Regions from separate parts of the Aminobacter sp. MDW-2 genome, predicted to be linked through region 1. Evidence: riboswitches for the same ligand, from Rfam matches in the RefSeq annotation. Region 1 holds a riboswitch; each other region holds the start of a gene.
The links. Region 1 has a riboswitch for cobalamin ahead of bluB (5,6-dimethylbenzimidazole synthase). Riboswitches for the same ligand answer to the same signal wherever they lie in the genome.
Positions count from the first base shown of each region.

Region 2: linked by a shared signal. The riboswitch ahead of H5P29_RS27895 ((2Fe-2S) ferredoxin domain-containing protein) and the one ahead of bluB (5,6-dimethylbenzimidazole synthase) in region 1 are both predicted to bind cobalamin.
Region 3: linked by a shared signal. The riboswitch ahead of H5P29_RS15475 (CbtB-domain containing protein) and the one ahead of bluB (5,6-dimethylbenzimidazole synthase) in region 1 are both predicted to bind cobalamin.

Region 1 covers NZ_CP060197.1:2,245,714-2,248,983, reverse strand. Annotated here, with positions in the region: gene H5P29_RS10940 (outer membrane beta-barrel protein) at 1-726, shown strand, start outside; gene bluB (5,6-dimethylbenzimidazole synthase) at 723-1,478, opposite strand; cobalamin riboswitch at 1,504-1,689, opposite strand; gene galU (UTP--glucose-1-phosphate uridylyltransferase GalU) at 1,753-2,640, opposite strand; gene H5P29_RS10925 (lytic murein transglycosylase) at 2,888-3,270, shown strand, end outside.
Region 2 covers NZ_CP060197.1:5,662,409-5,665,678, reverse strand. Annotated here, with positions in the region: gene H5P29_RS27895 ((2Fe-2S) ferredoxin domain-containing protein) at 1,159-1,938, opposite strand; cobalamin riboswitch at 2,053-2,245, opposite strand; gene H5P29_RS27890 (hypothetical protein) at 3,144-3,270, opposite strand, start outside.
Region 3 covers NZ_CP060197.1:3,162,803-3,166,072, forward strand. Annotated here, with positions in the region: gene H5P29_RS15465 (DUF1624 domain-containing protein) at 1-781, opposite strand, end outside; gene H5P29_RS15470 (gamma-glutamylcyclotransferase) at 903-1,592, shown strand; cobalamin riboswitch at 1,660-1,857, shown strand; gene H5P29_RS15475 (CbtB-domain containing protein) at 1,892-2,068, shown strand; gene H5P29_RS15480 (CbtA family protein) at 2,085-2,861, shown strand; gene cobU (bifunctional adenosylcobinamide kinase/adenosylcobinamide-phosphate guanylyltransferase) at 2,854-3,270, shown strand, end outside.

The DNA.
Region 1 (3,270 bases):
GTCGGCAAGTTCCGCTTCGGAGTGACCGGCGAAGCTGTCGACGAAAGCTACAGCGACGCCGAACTGACCGACGGCACCACGCTCTCACAGAAGGACCGCGACTCCAGACTCTATACCGGCAAGGTCCGCGTCGGCTACGAGGTCTCACCGGCGTTGACGCCCTTTGGCGAGGTCGAATTCGGCCGCCGGGTCTATGACCTGCGCTTCGACACCGCCGGTTTCGAGCGCTCGTCCAAGCGTACCGGCGCCCGCGCCGGCGTCGAGATCGACATGGGCGAAAAATTCGGCGGCGAGATTTCGGCCGGCTGGATTTCGGAGGATTTCGACGACGACCGGCTGAAGACGGTTTCCGCCGCGACGATTGCCGCTGATCTCAGATGGTCGCCGATGCGCGGCACGATCGTCGGCCTGACCGGCGAAACCCTGGTCGAGGGATCGACGACCCCGGGCGACAGCGGTTCGGTGCTCTACAACGGCCGCCTCAGCGTCGAACGGCAGATCCGTTCCAACCTGACTGCATTCCTCGCCGGCGGCGTCGGCTACCGCGACTATGCCAGCTCGAACGACCACGAGCTGAGGCTCAGTGCCGAAGCGGGCCTGACCTGGTGGCTCAACCGCTACGCCGGCCTGACCGGCAAGCTGCGCCATGAGACCTTCGACAGCACCTTGCCGTTCCGCGACGCCAAGACCAACAGCGTCTTCGTCGGGTTGAAAATCCAGCGCTAACCTGCTTGGGGCAAACCGCCGATCGCGGCGGCTGCGGCCCTCAAGGCCGTCTCCCCCTGCCCCGCATAGACCTCGCTCATGATCAGCTCGGCAAGCGGCAGACGGCATCCCCAGCCATGGCGCTCGAGATCGGGCTTGTCGGCGAATTCGCTGACGTGGCCGACGCAGAGATAGGCCACCGGCACGACGTGATCGGGAATGCCTAGCAACTGCTTCAGCGCCTCGCGATCGAGGATGCTGACCCAGCCGACGCCTATGCCCTCGGCACGCGCGGCGAGCCAGAAATTCTGAACTGCGCAGACGGTGCTGAAGAGGTCCATCTCGGGATTGTGCCATCGCCCGAGCGGAGAGGTTGCCGAACGGCTGCGGTCGCAGGTGACGACCAGGTTGAGCGGGCTTTCGCAGATGCCTTCGAGCTTGAGCTTGCGGTACAGCTCCCGCTGCTCCTCGGCGATCTCAGGCAGTTCCTGCTGCCGCGCCGCAAAGAACAGGTCGCGGACGCGCTCGCGTCGTTCGCGATCTCTGATGACGATGAAGTTCCACGGCTGCATGAAGCCGACCGACGGCGCGTGATGGGCCGCCAGCAGCAGCCGCGCCAGCACATCGTCGTCGATCGGATCAGGCAGAAAATGGCTGCGAACGTCGCGGCGCGTGAAGATGGCGCGGTAAACGGCATCCTGTGCGGCGATATCGAAACAGCCTGAAACGGCCTTCAACTGGTCAGCAAGCATCGCATATCCCCTGGCGAGCATGTCGGTTCCCTCCGCCTGACCATGCGGAGGTCGATGTCTGCCGGGCCGGTCTTCTGGCTCGAGTTCAACCCGTCTGCGGCGCCTTCCCGTTCAGGATGAACAGTGGCCTCTGCCGATACGGTCCCTCTTACAGCGTTGGGCACGCCACGGATTTGCACCGTGTTCCCGATTCTCCCGCATCGCTGCGGGCACCTGGCAGGGTATTTCTAGCGGCAGCAGCGGCCGAAAGCCATCGCACCGTGCGTCCAATCCTGACGCACGGGCGACATGTGGCTTACTTGCCCGGCTTGATCTCGCCGAGCAGCCCTTCGATGACGCCGGCCATGCTCCTGCTGAGATCGGAGCGCGACAAGGCAAAGGCAACGTTGGCTTCGACGAAACCTTCCGGCGAGCCGCAGTCGAAGGTGCGGCCGCGATAATGATAGCCGTAGAAGGACTGCATCTTCTCGAGCTTGAGCATGGCGTCGGTCAGCTGGATCTCGTCGCCGGCGCCACGCTCCTGGCTTGCCAGGATGTTGAAAATCTCCGGCTGCAGAATGTAGCGGCCATTGATGAACAGGTTCGAGGGTGCCGTACCCTGCTTGGGCTTTTCCACCATGCCCTCGATCTCGAAGCCGGTGTGAACCGACTTGCCCTTGCCGACGATGCCGTATTTGTGCGCCTCGGCCGGGTCGCATTCCTGGACGGCGATGATGTTGTTGCCGGTCTCGGCATAGAGCTCGACCATCTCGCGCATGCAGCTCTTTTCCGACTGCATGATCATGTCGGGCAACAGCAGCGCGAAGGGCTCGTCGCCGACCAGCTCGCGCGCGCACCACACTGCGTGGCCAAGGCCGAGCGGTACCTGCTGGCGCGTGAACGAGGTCTGGCCCGGGGCCGGCTGCAACCGCTGCAGGCGCTCCAGTTGCTCGGTCTTGCCGCGCTGGGCCAGCGTATCATAAAGTTCGAACTGGACGTCGAAATGGTCTTCGATGACCGCCTTGTTGCGGCCCGTGACAAAGATGAAATGTTCGATGCCCGCTTCGCGCGCCTCGTCGACCACGTACTGGATTACAGGGCGATCGACCACAGTCAGCATTTCCTTGGGGATAGACTTGGTGGCAGGCAGAAAACGCGTGCCCAGGCCCGCGACCGGAAAAACTGCCTTGCGAACTCTTTTCATTGCGTGGTCGTCCGATAGAGGGATGTATCGGACGCCAACTTTGCCACGCCCGAATTGATGAATACTGAATGCGTTCACATATTCGGCGACAGCGGGCAAGACCATTGATCACGCGATCTTGATTGTCCGAACAGCTAGGTGGACAATCCCTCAACCCGCTTTTCGTTCCCCAACGGGTCTATGGTAAACTGATTGATAACCGGCATCGGCGATGAATCGTGTTTCTGATCTCTCCAAGGAGGAAAGAATGCCCCTTCGCAAGACCGCCAAAGGCCTCCTGAGCGCCGCTGCCCTTTCGCTGGCATTGATGCTTCCGGCCGGCCCGGCGGCCGCCGAAGCCGGTTTCCAGCGCTGGGTGGCGAGCTTCCGCTCCGTCGCCGCAGACAACGGGATTTCCGGTTCGACCTATGACCGCGCCTTTCGTGGCGTGACCTCGGCCGACCCCGAAGTACTTGAAAAGGCCCGCTTTCAGCCCGAATTCACCGCGCCCGTCTGGGACTATTTCGACAATCGCGTCCATGACCAGTCAATTGCTGTCGGTCGCGAGATGGCGCGCAAGTGGAAACCTTGGCTCGACCGCATCGAGGCCAAGTATGGCGTCGACCGCTACATCCTGCTCGCCATCTGGTC
Region 2 (3,270 bases), 2.4 Mb from region 1:
CAAGAATGTGCCTGGGACGCCGCGGACACGGAAGTTCCACAGCAGTCGATCTAGGCGCTGGAACTCCCGCAAAGGGAGCTGCGCTGGCTGGACAATCAGTCGTGATGCAGGCAGTCGTCGCAGAGGCCGAACTTCCAGGCGGCAGCGGTGACGCCGATGAAGCGATTATGACAATGGACGCATTCCATGTTGCCATATCCCCGCGGCGAAGGCGGTGACAGAGATCTCTGCGCCGCGATGTAAGTCTCGCGCCGACGCACCAACTCTTCGCGGACATCACGCCGCGAATAGGATACTTGAATTGCCATGACTGCCACCGCCCACTGAACTGATCTAGCCCTGCGCAATAGTCGCTGATGTTTCCCTTGGGTCAATTAGATCGATGGATTGACGTGGATCGCAACAGGCTGTGTCAGCCCATCGGACCTGTGCCCGACGACCCCAGGCGCCGCTGCCGCTGCTGAGCGTTTCAGCCTTGGCTTCCAGCCAGTGGCGGATATCGGCGGGAACATCCGCCGATCCGTTGAGCAGCGGATTGCGCGCCGTGCCTGGTAAAGACGTCGTGATAGTGGACGATCGACAACGGCAAGCGTTGCTGTTCGGCCGGAATCGGGTCGAACAGGTGGTGCGGAAAGTTGTGCGGTGCCGACAAGGTGCGCATCGTCAGGCCGCTGCCCGGTATGGCCAGCGACAGGCAGGCCTGCGAACTGTCCCACAGCTCGCTTCCCCGGGCGGAAACGCGCCGTGGCCCGCCTCGACACGATGGCTGACATTGGGCGCGAGCTTTGCTGCCACCGAACGCTCGACATAGCCGAGTAGCCGAGGATACGGTCTTCTCGCCTAACCACGACGAGGCCGCCATCGTAGCTCGCTTTGACCCCAGCCTTGTCGACGGTGGTCTCGATCATTGGCACCAGGTCGTAGTCGACGCCCAAAGTCCGGGACGGCGCCTGCCAATAACCGTCCCGAGGATCGGTCGTCGCGGCCATATGTGCACATGCCCTTGACGTCGACGGAGCCGAAGGGCGGCCGCAGCAACCTCCAGTGCCAGATCAGGTTCGCGGCAGAACAGCATGTCGCTGTCCAGGCCGATAAAAGGCAGGGGCAAAAAGCAGGTGGTGGCGGAACGACACGATCCCCCTTGTTTTCAATGGGCCTTCACCGCAGCAACTGCTTGCGGCCGGTGGGGTGGTAGGCAAAGTCGTCGACCACCGCGCCGCCGAGCAGATGTTCGGTGACTATGCGGTCGACGGCGGCCTCGGTGACCCCGCCGTAATAGGTGCCTTCGGGAAAGACCTGCAGCACCGGTGCCAGGTTACAGGGGCCAAGGCAGGTCGATTTGGCGCTCATCGTGCCGTCGCCGGTCACGCGCAGCTTCTGGCGGTCCTGCTGGTTGCGCAGGTGGCCCCAGATCAGGTCCGCGCCGGCGGCATTGCACGGGCCGCCCTGGCAGACCAGCACGCGGCGTTTCTGCGCCGGCACGAGCGAGCCCTCCGGAGCCAGCCTGTCGAGCGGCGGGATGGGCGGCGTCGCATCGGCGCCGGTGACGAGGTCGGCCATCATTGCAGCTAGCAGCGGGCTTTCGGCGAGGCCATGCGCGATGCGCACCGTCGGCCGAGGTGCCGCGTCCTCGGCCTGCCACCGGCGCAGCGACTTGGTGAGCCAGGCATTGAAGCTGGGCTCGATCGGCAGCATCAGCGGCAGGATGAGGATATCGGAGAAATCCTGCTGGCGAAGTGCCGCAAGCGCCTCGCGCAGCGACGGCGTGCCTTGTTCGGTGAAGCCGAAGCTGGTGTGATCGACGCCGGGCAACGCCGCGGCGAGATCACAGAGCTGCTGCATCTGCCTGTAGGGCGCGGCAGCAAAGGCCGACCTGGCGACGAGCACGATGGCACGTCTGGCCTGGGACTGCGCGGTCTCAACTTCTGTATTGTGCAAACGATCGATCCCTGGCCTGACTGCGGTCGGGATTGTCGCAACGCATGTTGGTGGAAGGCGATGGCCGATAGCGCCGCCTGCACGAACCTGCGCTCCGGTGGTACACCCCGCCCACGGAACATCACTCGGTCAGGCAGGTCTCCTGGCTCGCGGGTCTCGGCTCATTGCCTGCCTTCCCGGCCGTCGGCCAGTGACACAATCGGCAATGCGGCTCACCGCTTACAGTTGCGGGGCAGCTTCGGTTTCGCACCGAATTCCCTCTTAGCTTCCGCCCGAAAGCAGAAGAACCATAACCGCGCGGCAAGCTATATGCGGGCAGACGCAAGTCAAGGGTTGTCGATGGACAAGTACCTAGGCCAGCAATGCGCTGCCTTGCGATCGCTTGGCGTTGCTGGACATGGTCCAGCGATGGACGACGATTGCCAAGCAGCCCTTCCGATCATGACCGTGCGCCATCGGGGCGCATTGGTAGAGACCGGAGATGGACATGCACCCCAAGCGGAATAAGCCCAGGAATGCCAGGGCCGGCTGCCTTCTGTGCAAACCGCACAAGGCGAACGGCGCCTGCCCGAGGCATATCGACATGAAAATCGGCAACCGGCGTCGATATGAAGCGGGAAGCTCGCAGTTGCGATGTGAAGGCGTCCGCGGCTGATAAGCTTGTCTGCGCGACATCGGATGTGCGAGGGGACGCGCCCGCCCATTGATTGGGGGGGGGCAGGGCGGGCGCTAAGCTCGGGTGGTCCAAGGTGGGGTAAGGACGAGGTGAGCCTGTAGGTCGTTTAGAGGCTCCTAACGTAAGGTCAACCAACGCCAGCGAGCGGACGGCGCGGTCGTTCAACTTCTCGTGTAGAGCGGCTGGATCGCAAGCGGCGTCGAGCCCGTTCAGGGCAATCTGAGCGGCCGTCCACCGGTGCGTTGCCAGGACACCGGCGAGTGTCGTGAGTTACCGCCAACGTGAAGACGCTGGGAACGGCCACCAGGCGGGTCGCCAGAATGATTGCAGAGCAGCTTTGGCCTGTTTTCGTGGGCACCCCACCAATGTGGCCCGGCATGCAATCGCGACAGCCACAGGCGAGGATCGGAGGTGTCGATGATGTGCGCGGCGGCGGCTCACCGCGTGGGCGAACGCTTCGCCGAAGGCGTTGGAGCAGGCGCGCGACGAGCTTGCCGCACATGCGCGCCGTTGGCAGTGAGGACCGAAGTTACCGCTTCGCGGTGTCCGCGCTGCTCGCCAGGCTGGCAGGAAGGGGCTTGCTCGAGCATTTCAGATGCATGTCCCGGGCGAATTTCTTGCGCATCTTGGCGCGATGCTCCTTGCCGGCCATGGCG
Region 3 (3,270 bases), 920 kb from region 1:
AAGTGACCTCGCGGGTTTCGACCGGGGCCGGGAAGAGCTGGGCGAAGAGCCAGACCAGCGAGATCATCACCGGCTGGTGAATGAGGTAAAAGGCAAGGCTGTGGCGACCAAAGAAGGAGAGGGGGCGCGACCAGGCGCCGGGCTGAAGCCGCGCCATCTTTTCGATCAGGCCTGCCCTGAGCGCCAGTCCGGCGACGCCGATGCCAGCCAGCACCGCGCCGAAGAAGGGGAACAGCGGGACGAAATCGTTGGAGCGCGGGTTGGCGGTGGAAAGGCCGATCCAGACCAGGGCCGGGTGATTGAACGCCTCCGAGCGCAGATAGTGGGGTGCTACGATCACCAGAGCAGCGGCGATCAGCGTCAGCACCGGCGGGACGCGCAGGAAGGCAAGGCCAAGCACGCTGGCGAGCGCGATATGATGCAGGATGCCGAAGAAGATGAAGGTGTCTGGCGTGGCGAACCAGGTGGCGACGGTGATCGCTAATGCCGCCGCTGTCACCATGGCGAGCCGCCTGAAATAGCCGGGCCAGCGGATGCCCTTGGCATGTGCCAGCACCAGGCTGGCACCGACGAGGAACAGGAAGCTCGAGGCGATGCAGCGCGCGAACAGCTTCCAGTTGCCATAGGCGGTCATGCCCGGATCGGCATAACCGAAGAATTCGAGGTCCCAGGCGAAGTGGTAGATCGCCATGGCGATCAGGGCTACGCCGCGGGCGATGTCGATGACCGATACGCGCCGAGAAGGTGCTTTGATCTGGTCGGGGTCCGGTTGCATCGTCATGTTGTTCGCTTCTGCGTTTTCGGGTGTTGCAGCGCCCATGCAGCACTATCATGGTTGAAGCGGGGCGGAAGAGAGCAGAACTGTCTGTCGTGCACAGGGTTAAGCAATTGATGGGGCGGGCATGAGCGGACGAAAGATGGCGCTGACCGAGGAGCTGGTGGCGCGTTGCCATCGCGAGGTCGCTGACACGGGCCCCGACCCCGATGCGATGCATCTCGACGACGCCGACTATGAGGTGATGATCGACGAGACGCTTGCCGCGCGTCCCGGCAATGGACCGTTGTGGCTGTTTGCCTATGGATCGCTGATCTGGAAACCCGAGGTGGAGCACACCGACGAAAGGGTGGCGCTGGTGCGCGGCTGGCACCGTTCGTTCTGCATCAACATGACCCGCTGGCGCGCCACAAAGGCTGAGCCTGGACTGATGATGGGCATGGATCGCGGCGGCCAGTGCAAGGGCGTGGCGCTCAGGCTGACGGACGGCGACCGCCGCGAGCAGCTGGACAAGCTGTTTCGCCGCGAGATGACGCTGAAACCCTCCACCTACAAGCCGCGCTGGCTGAAGCTCGCCACCGATGAAGGTCCGTTGACCGCGCTCGCCTTCGTCATCAACCGCAAAGGCCACGCCTATGCCGGCGCGCTGGGCGAGGACGCGGTGGCGGAGCGACTGGCGACGACCTGCGGCCATTGGGGTTCGGCTGCGGACTATCTCTATAATGTGGTCAGCAACCTCGAGCAGCGGGCGATCCACGATCGGCATCTGTGGCGGCTCCAGCATCTGGTGGCCGAGCGAATCGTGGCCCGCGGATGATCGCCGGAACGCCGCTTTCGAGCGCGGCGGCGTCGGAATTTGGTTTGCCGCCCAAGCCATTTGTTTCTATAGTTGCGGCGTCGTCGGTTCCGTTACGGAATCAAGAGGGAATGCGGTAAGGGCCATTTGAAGGTCCAAAGCCGTGGCTGCCCCCGCAACTGTATGCGGTTAGCTCTCCCCAAATGCCACTGAAGCTTGCTTCGGGAAGGCGGGGAAGGGTGCCGATCCGCAAGCCAGGAGACCTGCCGGCGACAGGCACTTATCTCTGTGCCCTCGGGTGGAGGGCGAAAGGACTTGTGATGAACACTGTTTCTGCTCTCGGCACCGACGTCTCTTCGCCGTCGCGTAGCATGCAGCTGGCGCTTGCCGCGCTGCTCGGCCTTTTCGTTGTTGGCTTCCTCGGGTTCTCGCATATGGACGTGGTGCACAACGCTGCCCACGACTATCGCCACTCGATGGCTTTCCCCTGCCACTAACCAAGGCGATCCAACAATGTCCATCTTCAGAAACGTCGTGTTCATCGCGGCGATCAGCGGGCTATTGGCAGGCGTGGTCCTTGCCGCACTCCAGACCTATGCAACCGTCCCGCTGATCCTCAAGGCGGAGACCTATGAGAACGCTGGCGGTGGCCATGAGCACGCCGCGGCACCAGTTGCCGGCACTGAGGCGACCGCCCCTGCGGCCGGCGCCGAAACCACGGCGGCACAGACTGCGGCGCCAGCCGAAGAAGAAGCCTGGGCTCCGGCCGACGGCGCTGAACGTTTTGCCTATTCGGCGCTCGCCAATATCGTCAGCGGCATCGCTTTCGGCCTGATCCTGGTCGCCGTTTCCGAGTTTGCCGGTGGCATCGCCAACTGGCGCCAGGGCGTGTTCTGGGGCTTTGCCGGCTTTGCCGTGTTTACCCTGGCTCCCGGTCTAGGCCTGCCGCCGGAGCTGCCGGCGATGCCGGCCGCCGATCTTGGCGCACGCCAGATCTGGTGGACGCTGACCGTCGTCGCCACCGCGGCGGGTCTCGCGCTGATCGCCTTCAAGCAGTCGCTGCCGCTGGCGATACTCGGTGTGGTGCTGATCGTTGCGCCGCACATCGTCGGTGCACCGCAACCGGAAAGCCACGAGTCGCCGATTCCAGCAGACCTGCACCACAGCTTCGTCGTCGCCGTCACCATCACCAATCTGGTGTTCTGGGTCGTGCTGGGTGCGGTGGCGGGCTACGTGCGCAACCGCTTCATGAGCGAGCCGGCGCCGTCTCTGAACAGCCGCCTTGCCTGAGAAGCTGACCCTCCTGCTCGGCGGCGCGCGCTCCGGCAAGAGCGCGCATGCCGAGCAACTCATCACCCATTTTTCTGCGCCGTGGACCTATGTTGCCACGGCGCAGGCTTATGACGACGAGATGCGTGAGCGCATTTCGATCCATCTGGGACGCCGTGGCGAGGGCTGGCGGACGCTCGACGCGCCGCTGGATCTGGTCGGCGCGCTCGCCAGCCTGCCCGATGGCGCGCCTGTTCTGGTCGACTGCCTGACGCTCTGGCTTACCAATCATCTGCTGGCCGATCATGACGTCGAGGCCGAATGTGCGGCGCTCGTCGAGGCACTGTCGCGTCCGCGCGGGCCGTGGTTCGTGGTCTCCAACGAGGTTGGGCTCGGCATCGTGCCCGACAATGCACTGGCCCGCCGTTTT